4 regions of the Klebsiella sp. GFKo11 genome follow, and region 2 is predicted to be linked to each of the others. Evidence: predicted binding sites of a transcription regulator. Region 2 holds the regulator's gene; each other region holds the start of a gene.

Region 1 (3,120 bases), 3.0 Mb from region 2:
AAAGCGCTTTATGGAAAAGAAATCCCCTCGCATCAAAATGCTGCTGACCCCCGGCGAAGTGGCAAAACGAACCGGTGTTGCTGTCTCCGCGCTGCACTTTTATGAAAGCAAGGGGCTGATTCACAGCCAGCGTAACGCCGGTAATCAGCGGCGCTATCGGCGTGATGTCCTGCGCGCGGTGGCGATCATTAAAATTGCGCAACGTATTGGTATTCCGCTGTCGACGATTGGCGATGCGTTCGGCGTGTTGCCGGAAGGGCATAACCTCAGCGCCAAAGAGTGGAAGATGCTGTCATCCCAGTGGCGGGAAGAGCTGGATCGGCGCATTCACACCCTGACCGCACTGCGCGATCAGCTGGATGGCTGCATTGGCTGCGGCTGCCTGTCGCGTCGCGACTGCCCGTTACGTAACCCTGGCGATAAGCTGGGCGAAGAGGGGACCGGCGCGCGGCTGTTGGAAGAGGAGTAAAAAAACTAAAGCGCCACAACAGGGCGCTTTAGTTGTTTTCCGGTCTTGGTCTTTCGCACTATCCCGCTGCTTCGCAGGAGGGTTTCCCCCGACGTCGGCTCCCCTCGGTATTGCGCAATGTGTTGATTGAGGTTCCGGTTTGTGCCGACAACTTAAGTGTGGCACTTCCCGCTGATTTTTCCTCTTTGGTTTGCCGGAAAATTTCCGTCATTCGCCGCCTGTTCCTATAGTTAATTTGAACAAACAGCGGGAGAAGCCCATGTTGACGGTACATCATCTCAATCAGTCACGATCGCAGCGCGTGCTATGGGCGCTGGAAGAGCTGCAACTGCCTTACCAGATAGTCTCTTATCAGCGGGGGAAAAATATGCTCGCCCCGGCGGAGTTGAAAGATATTCATCCGCTAGGTAAATCGCCGGTGGTGGAAGATAACGGCTACATCCTCGCGGAATCTGGCGCAATCCTGGAATATTTGCAGGAGACCTATGACAGCATTCAGCGGTTCAGGCCGCAGTCGATAGAAGATAAGTTGCAATACCGTTTTTGGCTGCACTACGCCGAAGGTTCGCTGATGCCTCTGATGCTGATGAAACTGGTATTTGCCAGCCTCGGTAAACCCCCAGTACCGTTCGGCATGCGCACTTTAGGCAACGCATTGGGCAAAGGAGTGCAAAAAGCCTGGCTTAACCGGCAAGTGGAAACGCACGCCCGTTTTATTGAAGAGCATCTTTCCCGACACCGATGGTTTGCCGGAGCCGAACTGAGTATGGCGGATATCCAGATGAGCTTCCCGGCGATGGCGTTGCTGGCGCGCGGCGGTGTGGACCATTTACCGCATCTGACGCAGTGGGTACAGCGCATAGAGCAGCGCCCGGCGTGGCAGAGGGCGATTGAGCGCGGTGGTCCCTTTACCCTTCCCGGCGCGTGATCCATTACTAAAGCCGATGACCGGAAAAAGTTGCTATCAGTGCAATGCAAAAATGTTACCGGATTGCGCATGGACGATAACGTTTGCGCATCGGCTGGTTATTTCCTGAACGTCATAAGCGAAATTTAGCGAAATACGGCAATCTTCAGTTGAAAAGGCCCATCTAAAGGCTGGATAATCGTTTGCCTTTTTATTTTGCTCATCATTTCCTCTGCTAACAGGGGGGAGCAAAGTCATTCTTCACACCGTATTGTATGCGCGGAGTTAAACGTTTGCTTTTCACAGCCCCTGGCGCTGCGATGTAGCACAAGGAGATCGCGTTTAACTGGCAGTGGATGGTCCACCTCGCATCCAAACGAACGATAAAAATTCTCAGGGGAAGTTTTCTATGTCTACGCCTTCAGCGCGTACCGGCGGTTCATTGGACGCCTGGTTTAAAATTTCTGCTCGCGGCAGCACCGTGCGCCAGGAAATCGTTGCCGGTCTTACGACCTTTCTGGCGATGGTGTATTCCGTCATCGTGGTGCCGGGTATGCTCGGAAAAGCCGGTTTCCCACCGGCGGCGGTCTTTGTCTCCACCTGCCTGGTGGCGGGCGTTGGCTCTCTGCTCATGGGACTGTGGGCGAACCTGCCGCTGGCAATTGGCTGCGCGATTTCGCTGACCGCCTTTACCGCCTTTAGCCTGGTGTTGGGCCAACAGATCAGTATTCCGGTAGCGTTGGGTGCCGTGTTCCTGATGGGCGTGCTGTTTACCGTGATTTCCGCAACCGGTATTCGTAGCTGGATCTTGCGTAATCTGCCGCAGGGCGTTGCGCACGGCACGGGGATTGGTATCGGCCTGTTCCTGCTGCTGATCGCCGCCAACGGCGTTGGTCTGGTCATCAAAAACCCGCTGGACGGCCTGCCGGTGGCGTTGGGTAATTTCGACAGCTTCCCGGTGATTATGTCGCTGGTGGGGCTGGCGGTGATTATCGGCCTCGAAAAACTCAAAGTGCCGGGCGGTATTCTGCTGACGATTATCGGCGTGTCGGTTATCGGCCTGATTTTCGATCCTAACGTTCACTTCTCCGGTGTTTTCGCTATGCCGTCGCTGAGCGACGAGCACGGCAACTCGCTGATCGGTAGCCTGGATATCGTGGGCGCGCTGAACCCCATCGTTCTGCCGAGCGTGCTGGCGCTGGTGATGACCGCAGTATTTGATGCTACTGGCACCATCCGCGCGGTAGCCGGTCAGGCAAACTTGCTGGATAAAGACGGGCAGATTATCAACGGCGGCAAAGCATTGACCACTGACTCCCTGAGCAGCGTCTTCTCCGGTCTGGTCGGTGCGGCTCCGGCAGCGGTCTATATCGAATCGGCTGCCGGTACGGCGGCTGGCGGCAAAACGGGCCTGACTGCGGTAACCGTTGGCGTGCTGTTCCTGCTGATCCTGTTCCTCTCTCCGCTCTCTTATCTGGTACCAGCGTACGCGACGGCTCCGGCGCTGATGTACGTTGGCTTGCTGATGCTGAGCAACGTGGCGAAAATCGACTTTAACGATTTTGTCGATGCGATGGCGGGCCTGATTACGGCGGTCTTTATCGTGCTGACCTGTAACATCGTTACCGGCATCATGATTGGCTTTGCTTCACTGGTGATTGGTCGTCTGGTGTCCGGGGAGTGGCGCAAGCTGAACCTGGGGACGGTGATCATCGCGGCGGCGCTGGTTATTTTCTACGCTGGC
Region 2 (3,120 bases):
GCGGTTCCGCTCTTTGAACGTCGTCACCGCGATGTCGAATTAACCCCGGCCGGGGTCTGGTTTTTGCAGGAAGGGCGCTCTGTTATCAAAAAAATGCAGATCACTCGCCAGCAGTGTCAGCAGATAGCCAACGGTTGGCGCGGGCAGCTATCCATTGCCGTCGATGACATCGTCAAACCGGCGCGCATGCGGCAAATGATCGTTGATTTCTATCGTCATTTTGATGACGTTGAACTGATTGTCTTTCAGGAGGTATTCAACGGCGTCTGGGATGCGTTAGCTGATGGCCGCGTGGAATTAGCTATTGGCGCGACGCGCTCTATTCCCGTCGGTGGGCGCTATGCGTTTCGCGATATGGGGATGCTGAGTTGGGATTGCGTGGTGGCCAGCGATCATCCGTTGGCGAAAATAGACGGCCCGTTAAGCGACGATGTGTTGCGCAACTGGCCGTCGCTGGTACGGGAAGATACTTCACGCTCGCTACCGAAACGCACGACGTGGCTGCTGGATAATCAGAAGAGGGTGGTGGTGCCGGACTGGGACGCTTCCGCGACCTGCCTCAGCGCAGGGTTGTGTGTTGGCATGGTGCCAAAGCATTTTGCACAGCCGCGAATTGATAGCGGAGAATGGACGGCGCTGGCACTGGAAAATCCATTCCCTGATGCGGCCTGCTGCCTGACGTGGCAACAAAGCGATGCTTCACCGGCGCTGATGTGGCTGCTGGATTACCTTGGCGACAGTGAAACGCTGAACAGGGAGTGGCTGCGGGCGCCGGAATAGCCGGCGCCGCGAGGAGAATTAACGGCGATAATCGACAAACGGGCCGTCGGCCACGGATCGACGTTCGACCAGGCGCGGATGTACTTCAATAGACTGGGATATTTCGCGCTTGTTGACGATGCGGTCCAGCAGCATGTTGAAGGCCGCTTCGCCCAGAGAATCTTTTGGCTGATGGATGGTGGTCAGCGCTGGGCTGAAGTAGCGGGCGTTGCGCACATTGTCATAACCGATCAGCGAAATATCCTGCGGCACGCGCAGACCCATTTCATCTGCTGCACAAATAGCGCCCATCGCCATGATATCCCCGCCGCAGAAAATCGCCGTCGGGCGATGGTGTTGGCTGAGGATTTGCTGCATCGCGCGGTAGCCGGATTCCGGCTCGAAATCACCTTGCACGACCCAGTTTTCAGGAACGTTGATCTGCGCTTCTTCCATCGCTTTCATAAAGCCGGCCAGGCGGCCGGCACCGGTGTTCCGCTCAAGCGGGCCGGGGATCACGCCAATTTCGCGATGACCGCGTTCCACCAGATAGCGCCCGGCGATATAACCCCCTTCGAAGGCGTTATCGATAACCGAGTCGGTGAAGTCGGCTTTTGCTTCACCCCAGTCCATCACGACCATCGGAATATGGCGATATTCTTCCAGCATGCTCAGTACCGACTCAGGATACTCAGAACACATCACCAGCAGGCCGTCCACGCGCTTCTGCGCCATCATTGACAGGTAGGCGCGCTGTTTCTCCGGATCGTTCCATGCGTTGCCGAGAATCAGGGTATAGCCCTTCTGGAAGCAACTTTTCTCAACGGATTCGATAATTTCGGCAAAATAGGCCGCTTCGCTGCTGGTCGCCAGCAATCCGATAGACTTGGTGTGATTAACCTTCAGGCTGCGAGCAACGGCGCTGGGGGAGTAGTGCAGTTCTTTAATCGCAGCCCACACAGCGTTGCGCGTCTCTTCTGCAACGAAACGCGTTTTGTTAATTACATGTGATACTGTTGTAGTGGAAACGTTTGCGCGCTTCGCTACATCTTTAATAGTTGCCATTACTTCTCACTCCAGACCTTGACCTGATCGCCCGTTAATCGGTACGTAAACGTTTGCCTGTACACACCCTGATGCCAAAATTGAACATTGCATCACGTCGGGAAAACGACACAGAACGACAGGAAGGGGTCAATGGCCGATACGCTTTCAAATTAGCGTGGGATTTTGTCCGATCTTGGGGCAAAGGGGAAGAACAAAAATGTGCATCCCTCTAAATCTCGGAAGATATTTGCGCTAATCTATGTAAAAATGAGCAAGCTCACTTTTCATGTGGGGATAATCAAGGGGAAAAATTGATGGATACAGATTTAAAGTTTTCGCTGACAACGACGATTATTGTTCTGGGTTTGATTGTCGCCGCAGGGCTCACCGCCATACTGCACTAATTCCAATATGAGGGAGACATCGTTCTCCCTTTTCTTTTTCCACCATTATTATCAATTTCGCAAAAATCTTTTGCCATTTCGTTTACTTTTGTTTTTCTGTGATTGATGTCATGCTTTTGGCTTCTGATGAGATGCCGTCGCTGAAGACGGCCCGATGGAGTCATTGAATGAAAATCAACTTTCCCCTGCTCGCTCTGGCGATCGGTGCCTTCGGTATCGGTACTACCGAGTTCTCCCCGATGGGGCTATTACCGGTTATCGCCAAAGGCGTGGATGTCTCTATTCCGGCTGCGGGAATGCTTATTAGTGCCTATGCCATTGGGGTGATGGTTGGCGCGCCGCTGATGACTCTGTTGCTTTCGCACCGCGCGCGCAGAAATGCGCTGATTTTCCTGATGGCGATTTTTACTCTTGGTAACGTGCTCTCTTCAATTGCACCGGATTACACCACGCTACTGCTGTCGCGCATTATCACCAGCCTCAATCACGGCGCTTTTTTTGGGTTAGGCTCGGTGGTGGCGGCGAGCGTAGTGCCGAAGCATAAGCAGGCCAGCGCCGTGGCGACCATGTTTATGGGGCTGACAATTGCCAACATTGGCGGCGTTCCGGCGGCGACCTGGTTGGGGGAAACTATCGGCTGGCGAATGTCGTTCCTTGCAACGGCGGGTCTCGGCGTGGTGGCGATGGTCAGCCTGTGGTTTTCCCTGCCAAAAGGAAGCGCGGGTGAGCGGCCTGATGTTAAGCAGGAACTTTCAGTACTGATGCGCCCGCAGGTGCTGTCAGCGCTGCTGACCACCGTTCTGGGGGCAGGGGCGATGTTTACGCTTTACACCTATATATCACCGGTCCTGCACAGCATCACTAACGCATCGCCACTGTTTGTGACCGCGATGCTGGTACTGATTGGCGT
Region 3 (3,120 bases), 1.2 Mb from region 2:
AATATTGGCCTCACGCGCGCGCTCAAGGCCGAACGCATCGGCCTTGTTGCTGAAGACTGCTCGCAGGGTGCCGTTGATTTTTTTCCGGGCGCAGGCGTCAATAATGGCCTGTAGATTACTGCCGTTGCCGGAAATCAGCACCACGATGTTTTTCATTCAATGACCACACGCTGTTCGGAATCAGAGGCTTTGATATAACCCATTTTCCACGCCTTTTCACCTTTCTCATTCAGGAAGGCGATGGCTTTGTCCGCAGCTTCAGCAGGGAGGGCGATAACCATGCCCACGCCGCAGTTAAAGGTACGATACATCTCATGGCTGCTGACGTTACCGGCAGTTTGCAGCCAGTTGAACACTTCCGGCCACTGCCATGAAGACTCATCGATGACTGCCTGAGTGTTGTCCGGCAGAACGCGCGGGATATTTTCCCAGAAACCGCCGCCAGTCAGGTGGGCGATGGCGTGAACGTCAACGTTAGCAATTAGGTCGAGAATGGATTTCACATAGATGCGGGTCGGGGCCAGCAGGTGATCCGCCAGTGACTTACCGTTGAGATCGGTAGTTTGCGGGTCAACGCCGCTCACTTCGATAATTTTACGCACCAGAGAGTAACCGTTAGAGTGCGGGCCACTGGAGGCCAGAGCCACCAGCACATCGCCATCGGCCACTTTGCTGCCGTCGATAATTTCTGATTTTTCTACCACGCCGACGCAGAAACCCGCCACGTCGTAATCTTCGCCATGATACATACCCGGCATTTCCGCCGTTTCGCCGCCGACCAGCGAGCATCCGGACTGTAAGCAACCTTCGGCGATACCGCTGATCACGCTGGCTGCGGTATCCACATCCAGTTTCCCGGTCGCGTAGTAATCCAGGAAGAACAGCGGCTCAGCGCCCTGAACGACCAGGTCATTCACGCACATGGCGACCAGATCGATACCGATGGTGTCGTGACGCTTTAGATCCATAGCCAGACGCAGCTTGGTGCCGACGCCGTCAGTACCAGAAACCAGCACCGGCTCGCGGTACTTCTGCGGCAATGCGCACAGTGCGCCGAATCCGCCCAGTCCACCCATCACTTCCGGGCGACGGGTTTTCTTCACCACGCCCTTAATACGGTCGACGAGAGCGTTGCCTGCATCAATATCTACGCCGGCATCTTTATAGCTGAGAGAGGTTTTATCGGTCACTGCGAAGTCTCCACGCGTTTGCGGTAGCAATAAAAAACGGCGCAATTCTAACAGGGAAAGCAAACGTTTGCGAGCCTGCTTTGCAGTGGACGTAAAACAGTTGCTATGTGCGCAAATTTGATACTGTTCACGAAAATGAAACCGGGTACATTCTTCTGCTTGCCACTGGGCCAGGGAATCACCATCATGCTAATGAAACCGGTTTCTTTTTTATCAATAACAGATAAACCGTGAGTTGGGTGGGATTTAGTAAGGGAGTCGAGGATGAAAATTGCCGCATTTGATATTGGTGGCACGGCGTTAAAAATGGGCGTAATGACCCGAGAAGGCGCGCTGTTGGATAAAGGTAAACAGTCAATAAGCGACAGCGCTGGCGACCAGATTCTGCAGGCGATGCTGGCGTGGATTGCTGCTCATCCAGAATGTGAAGGGGTGGCTATCAGCGCTCCCGGTTATGTGAATCCGCACACTGGCTTTATCGAAATGGGCGGCGCCATCCGTAAATTTGATAATTTCGCCATTAAAACCTGGCTCGAAGAGCAAGTGCGTTTGCCGGTCGCCATTGAAAATGACGCTAACTGTGTGCTGCTGGCCGAGCGCTGGCAGGGCAAAGCCGCAGAAATGGCTAATTTCCTGGTTCTGACCATTGGCACCGGTATCGGCGGAGCGATTTTCTGTAATAACCAACTGGTGCATGGCGCGCGTTTTCGCGCCGGTGAATTTGGCTATATGCAAACGGCGCGTCCCGGTACCCGAGATGTGCGGCGCTACTCGATGAATGAAAACTGCACACTGCGCGTTCTGCGCCATCGCTATGCTGAACATATCGGTAAAGCGCTGGATGAAGTGACCGGTGAAGAAATTTTTGACCGCTACGATGCCGGCGACGCCACCTGTCGGCGTCTGGTTTCCGAATTTTTTAACGGTCTCGGCACCGGGCTTTATAACCTCGTCAACGTGTTCGACCCGCAAACAATTTTAATCGGCGGCGGGATCGTTGAACGGCCGGGCTTTCTGGCGCTGCTGCGCGAACATCTGGCCTGGTTTGGCATTGCGGACTATATCGACACCGTCAGCCACGGCAACGACGCCGGGCTGGTCGGCGCTGTTTACCATTTCAATCAGCAATATCGGTCGCATAGCGGCGACTGCGCATAGATAGGGAGAGAACATGTCTGGATTCAAAGAAGGTTTTCTGTGGGGCGGTGCGGTCGCAGCGCATCAGCTGGAAGGCGGCTGGAAAGAGGGCGGTAAAGGCGCCAGCGTCGCCGATGTGATGACCGCAGGCGCGCACGGCGTGCCGCGTGAAATCACCGATGGCGTGCAGCCGGGGAAAAACTACCCTAATCATGAGGCGATTGATTTTTACCATCGCTATAAAGATGACATTCAGCTGTTTGCCGAAATGGGCTTTAAATGCTTCCGTACCTCAATTGCCTGGACGCGTATCTTCCCGCTGGGCGATGAGCTGGAACCGAACGAAGCTGGACTGCAGTTTTACGACGATCTCTTTGATGAGTGCCTAAAGCACGGCATCGAACCGGTCATTACGCTCTCTCACTTCGAAATGCCGTACCACCTGGTGACGGAATATGGCGGCTGGCGTAACCGTAAGCTGATTGATTTCTTCGTTCGCTTTGCGCAGGTCGTGTTTACCCGCTATCAGCATAAAGTGAAGTACTGGATGACCTTTAACGAGATCAACAACCAGGCGAACTTCCACGAAGATTTTGCGCCATTTACTAACTCCGGACTGAAATATCTACCCGGCGAAGACCGCGAGCCGGTCATGTATCAGGCGGCGCACTATGAGCTGGTCGCCAGCGCCCTGGCGGTTAAAGTGGCTCGCGAAATTAACCCGACATTGCAGATTGGCTGCATGATCGCCATGTGCCCGATTTACCCGCTGAGCTGTGCGCCCAACGATATG
Region 4 (3,120 bases), 2.5 Mb from region 2:
CCATCATGCCACCGCTGCTGTTTGCGAGTGAATGGATGCCGTGGATCTACAAAGGCTTAACGTTGCTGCTGATTGGCTGCCCGTGCGCGCTGGTGATTTCCACCCCGGCAGCGATTACCTCCGGGCTGGCGGTAGCGGCACGTCGCGGCGCGCTGATTAAGGGCGGCGCGGCGCTGGAGCAATTAGGACGCGTGCGCCAGGTCGCGTTTGATAAAACCGGTACCCTGACCATCGGCCAGCCACGGGTCACCGCCGTTATCGCAACCGCCGAAATCGTTGAAAACGATCTGCTGGCGCTGGCCGCCGCCGTGGAACAAGGCTCCAGCCACCCATTAGCCCAAGCCGTGGTGTGGGAAGCAGAACAGCGCCAGCTCGCCATTCCGCTAGCCCACGCCCAGCGCGCGCTGGCCGGTTCCGGCATTGAGGCGGAAGTAGAAGGCCGTCGGGTGCTAATTTGCGCCGCCAGCAAAAATAGCGACCCGCAGTATGAGGAACGTATTCAGCAACTGGAAAGCGCCGGACAAACGGTGGTGCTGGTGATGCGCGATGAGGTACTGCTGGGGATTCTGGCGCTGCGCGATACGTTGCGCGACGATGCCCGCCAGGCGGTCGATGAGCTACATCAACTGGGCGTTCAGGGGGTGATCCTTACCGGTGATAACCCGCGCGCGGCGGCGGCTATCGCCAGCGAGCTGGGGCTGGAATTTCGCGCCGGGCTGCTGCCTGCGGATAAAGTGCAGGCGGTCATGGCGCTCAACGCGGACGCGCCGCTGGCAATGGTCGGCGACGGTATCAACGATGCCCCGGCAATGAAAGCCGCGACTATAGGTATCGCTATGGGTAGCGGCACCGACGTCGCCCTGGAGACCGCCGACGCAGCGTTAACCCATAACCGCTTAACCGGGCTGGCGCAGATGATTTCGCTGGCCCGCGCCACCCACGCCAATATTCGGCAGAACATCGCCATCGCGCTGGGTCTTAAGGGGATCTTCCTCGTCACCACCCTGCTCGGCCTGACCGGCCTGTGGCTGGCGGTGTTGGCGGATACCGGAGCGACGGTGCTGGTCACCGCCAACGCGTTGCGGTTGTTGCGTAAGAAGTAGTATCCACCCCGGGGGCGGCGCAGAGCGCCTTGCCCGGGCTACAGGCTGGTTTTTGTAGCCCGGACAGGTGCGAAGCACCGCCTCCGGGGAAACCAGAAGCAGATCAGTGGCTTTTACGAATCAGATAACGGTACGGCAGCGCCTCGGTTTCCTGCGCCAGCAGCTCGTGTTCCATAAAGCGGCAAAAACCGGGGATATCGCGGGTGGTTGCCGGATCGTCGGCGACAATCAGCAGCGTCTCGCCCACCGGCATCGTACGCACGGTCTTACGCACCATCATCACCGGTTCCGGGCAACGAAGCCCCTGCGCATCAAGAGTATGGTCAGGGCTGGAGAAAAGTTCGCTCATTTTCATCTCATATCAACAAAACGCCCCTAGTTTACCCCCAGTTCATCAGTACGCAAGCCAGGTTAACGTTTGCGCGAAAAACAACCATTGCATTACGCACCCAACGCAGTATCATGCAGCCGTTTTTATTGGGTTCCCTCACCCCAACCACTAAAAAGGTCACAATATGAGTCCGTTTACTACCGTACAGCGTAAAAAAGCGCTGATCTGGCTATCGCTTTTCCATCTGCTGGTCATCACTTCCAGTAACTATCTGGTGCAGCTACCGATCTCCATCTTTGGTTTTCATACCACCTGGGGCGCGTTCAGCTTTCCGTTTATTTTCCTTGCCACCGATCTTACGGTGCGGATTTTCGGCGCTCCGCTGGCGCGACGCATTATCCTCGCGGTCATGATCCCGGCGCTGGTGATCTCCTACGGGGTTTCTGCGCTGTTCTATATGGGTGAATGGCAGGGTTTTGCCGCCTTAACCAGCTTTAACCTGTTTGTCGCTCGTATCGCCGCCGCCAGCTTTATGGCCTACGCGCTGGGGCAAATCCTCGATGTCCACGTCTTTAACCGCCTGCGTCAAAACCGTCGCTGGTGGCTGGCGCCGACCGCATCGACCCTCTTCGGTAACGTCAGCGATACCCTGGCCTTCTTCTTTATCGCCTTCTGGCGCAGCCCGGACCCGTTTATGGCGGCGCACTGGGGAGAAATCGCCATCGTCGATTATTGCTTCAAAGTGCTGATTAGCATCGTTTTCTTCCTGCCGATGTACGGCATGCTGTTGAATATGCTAATGAAAAAGCTGGCAGATAAATCCGATTTATCGGCATTGCAGCCAGGTTAAGAGTACTCACAGAGTGATGTGATAAGATACGCGGATGAGCCGTTAATGGCCGTTTATCGAAAGGAAGATGTCAATGCGCAATTTGGTTAAATATGTCGGTATTGGCCTGCTGGTTATGGGGCTTGCGGCCTGTGATAACAGCGACACAAAAACGCCGACTGCCGGGGCTGCAGCGGAAAGTAACGCCAGCGGGCAACCTATTAGTCTGCTGGATGGCAAACTGAGCTTCTCTCTACCGGCAGGTATGACCGATCAGAGCGGCAAGCTGGGCACCCAGGCCAACAATATGCACGTCTACTCTGATGCCACCGGCCAGAAAGCGGTGATTGTGATTGTTGGCGACAGCACCAATGAAGATTTGGCCGTGATGGCGCAGCGTCTGGAAGAGCAGCAGCGCAGTCGCGATCCGCAGCTGCAGGTCGTAACCAATAAATCCGTTGAGATTAAGGGTCACACGCTGCAGCAGCTCGACAGCATTATCTCCGCGAAGGGCCAGACCGCATGGTCTTCTGTGCTCCTCGGAAAAGTTGACGACAAACTGCTGACCCTGCAGGTCACGCTACCGGCGGATAACCAGCAGCAAGCGCAGACTGAAGCAGAAAACATCATCAACACTCTCGTCATTCAGTAACTACTGGCCTGACGCTACGGCCTCCGGTTCACCGACCGGGGGCCGTTTTTTTAACCGCCACCCCAACAGCAACGCTACCGCCACCAGCCCCGCCGCCGCCAGATAAATCGAAGAAATCCCCGCCCACGCCATCAATAATCCGGCAAGCGGACCGGTGATCCCCAATGAGAGATCCATAAACACCGTATAGGTTGCCAGCGCCGAT

The links. The regulator PurR, encoded in region 2, represses purine synthesis genes. The targets are predictions, from matches to a motif close to CANGCAAACGTTTGCNTG.
Region 1: the regulator PurR is predicted to act here: its motif matches at 1,659-1,676, upstream of AC07P6_RS28245 (NCS2 family permease).
Region 3: the regulator PurR is predicted to act here: its motif matches at 1,247-1,264, upstream of purM (phosphoribosylformylglycinamidine cyclo-ligase).
Region 4: the regulator PurR is predicted to act here: its motif matches at 1,511-1,528, upstream of tusA (sulfurtransferase TusA).

Annotation. Positions count from the first base shown of each region.
Region 1 covers NZ_CM151369.1:5,886,022-5,889,141, reverse strand. Annotated here, with positions in the region: gene soxR (redox-sensitive transcriptional activator SoxR) at 11-469, shown strand; gene AC07P6_RS28250 (glutathione S-transferase family protein) at 729-1,397, shown strand; gene AC07P6_RS28245 (NCS2 family permease) at 1,786-3,120, shown strand, end outside.
Region 2 covers NZ_CM151369.1:2,884,956-2,888,075, forward strand. Annotated here, with positions in the region: gene punR (DNA-binding transcriptional activator PunR) at 1-780, shown strand, start outside; gene purR (HTH-type transcriptional repressor PurR) at 799-1,824, opposite strand; gene cydH (cytochrome bd-I oxidase subunit CydH) at 2,121-2,210, shown strand; gene AC07P6_RS14075 (MFS transporter) at 2,378-3,120, shown strand, end outside.
Region 3 covers NZ_CM151369.1:1,703,494-1,706,613, forward strand. Annotated here, with positions in the region: gene purN (phosphoribosylglycinamide formyltransferase) at 1-156, opposite strand, end outside; gene purM (phosphoribosylformylglycinamidine cyclo-ligase) at 153-1,190, opposite strand; gene bglK (beta-glucoside kinase BglK) at 1,455-2,348, shown strand; gene AC07P6_RS08325 (6-phospho-beta-glucosidase) at 2,362-3,120, shown strand, end outside.
Region 4 covers NZ_CM151369.1:412,342-415,461, reverse strand. Annotated here, with positions in the region: gene zntA (Zn(II)/Cd(II)/Pb(II) translocating P-type ATPase ZntA) at 1-1,103, shown strand, start outside; gene tusA (sulfurtransferase TusA) at 1,207-1,452, opposite strand; gene AC07P6_RS01900 (7-cyano-7-deazaguanine/7-aminomethyl-7-deazaguanine transporter) at 1,619-2,284, shown strand; gene AC07P6_RS01895 (DcrB family lipoprotein) at 2,358-2,915, shown strand; gene AC07P6_RS01890 (MFS transporter) at 2,916-3,120, opposite strand, start outside.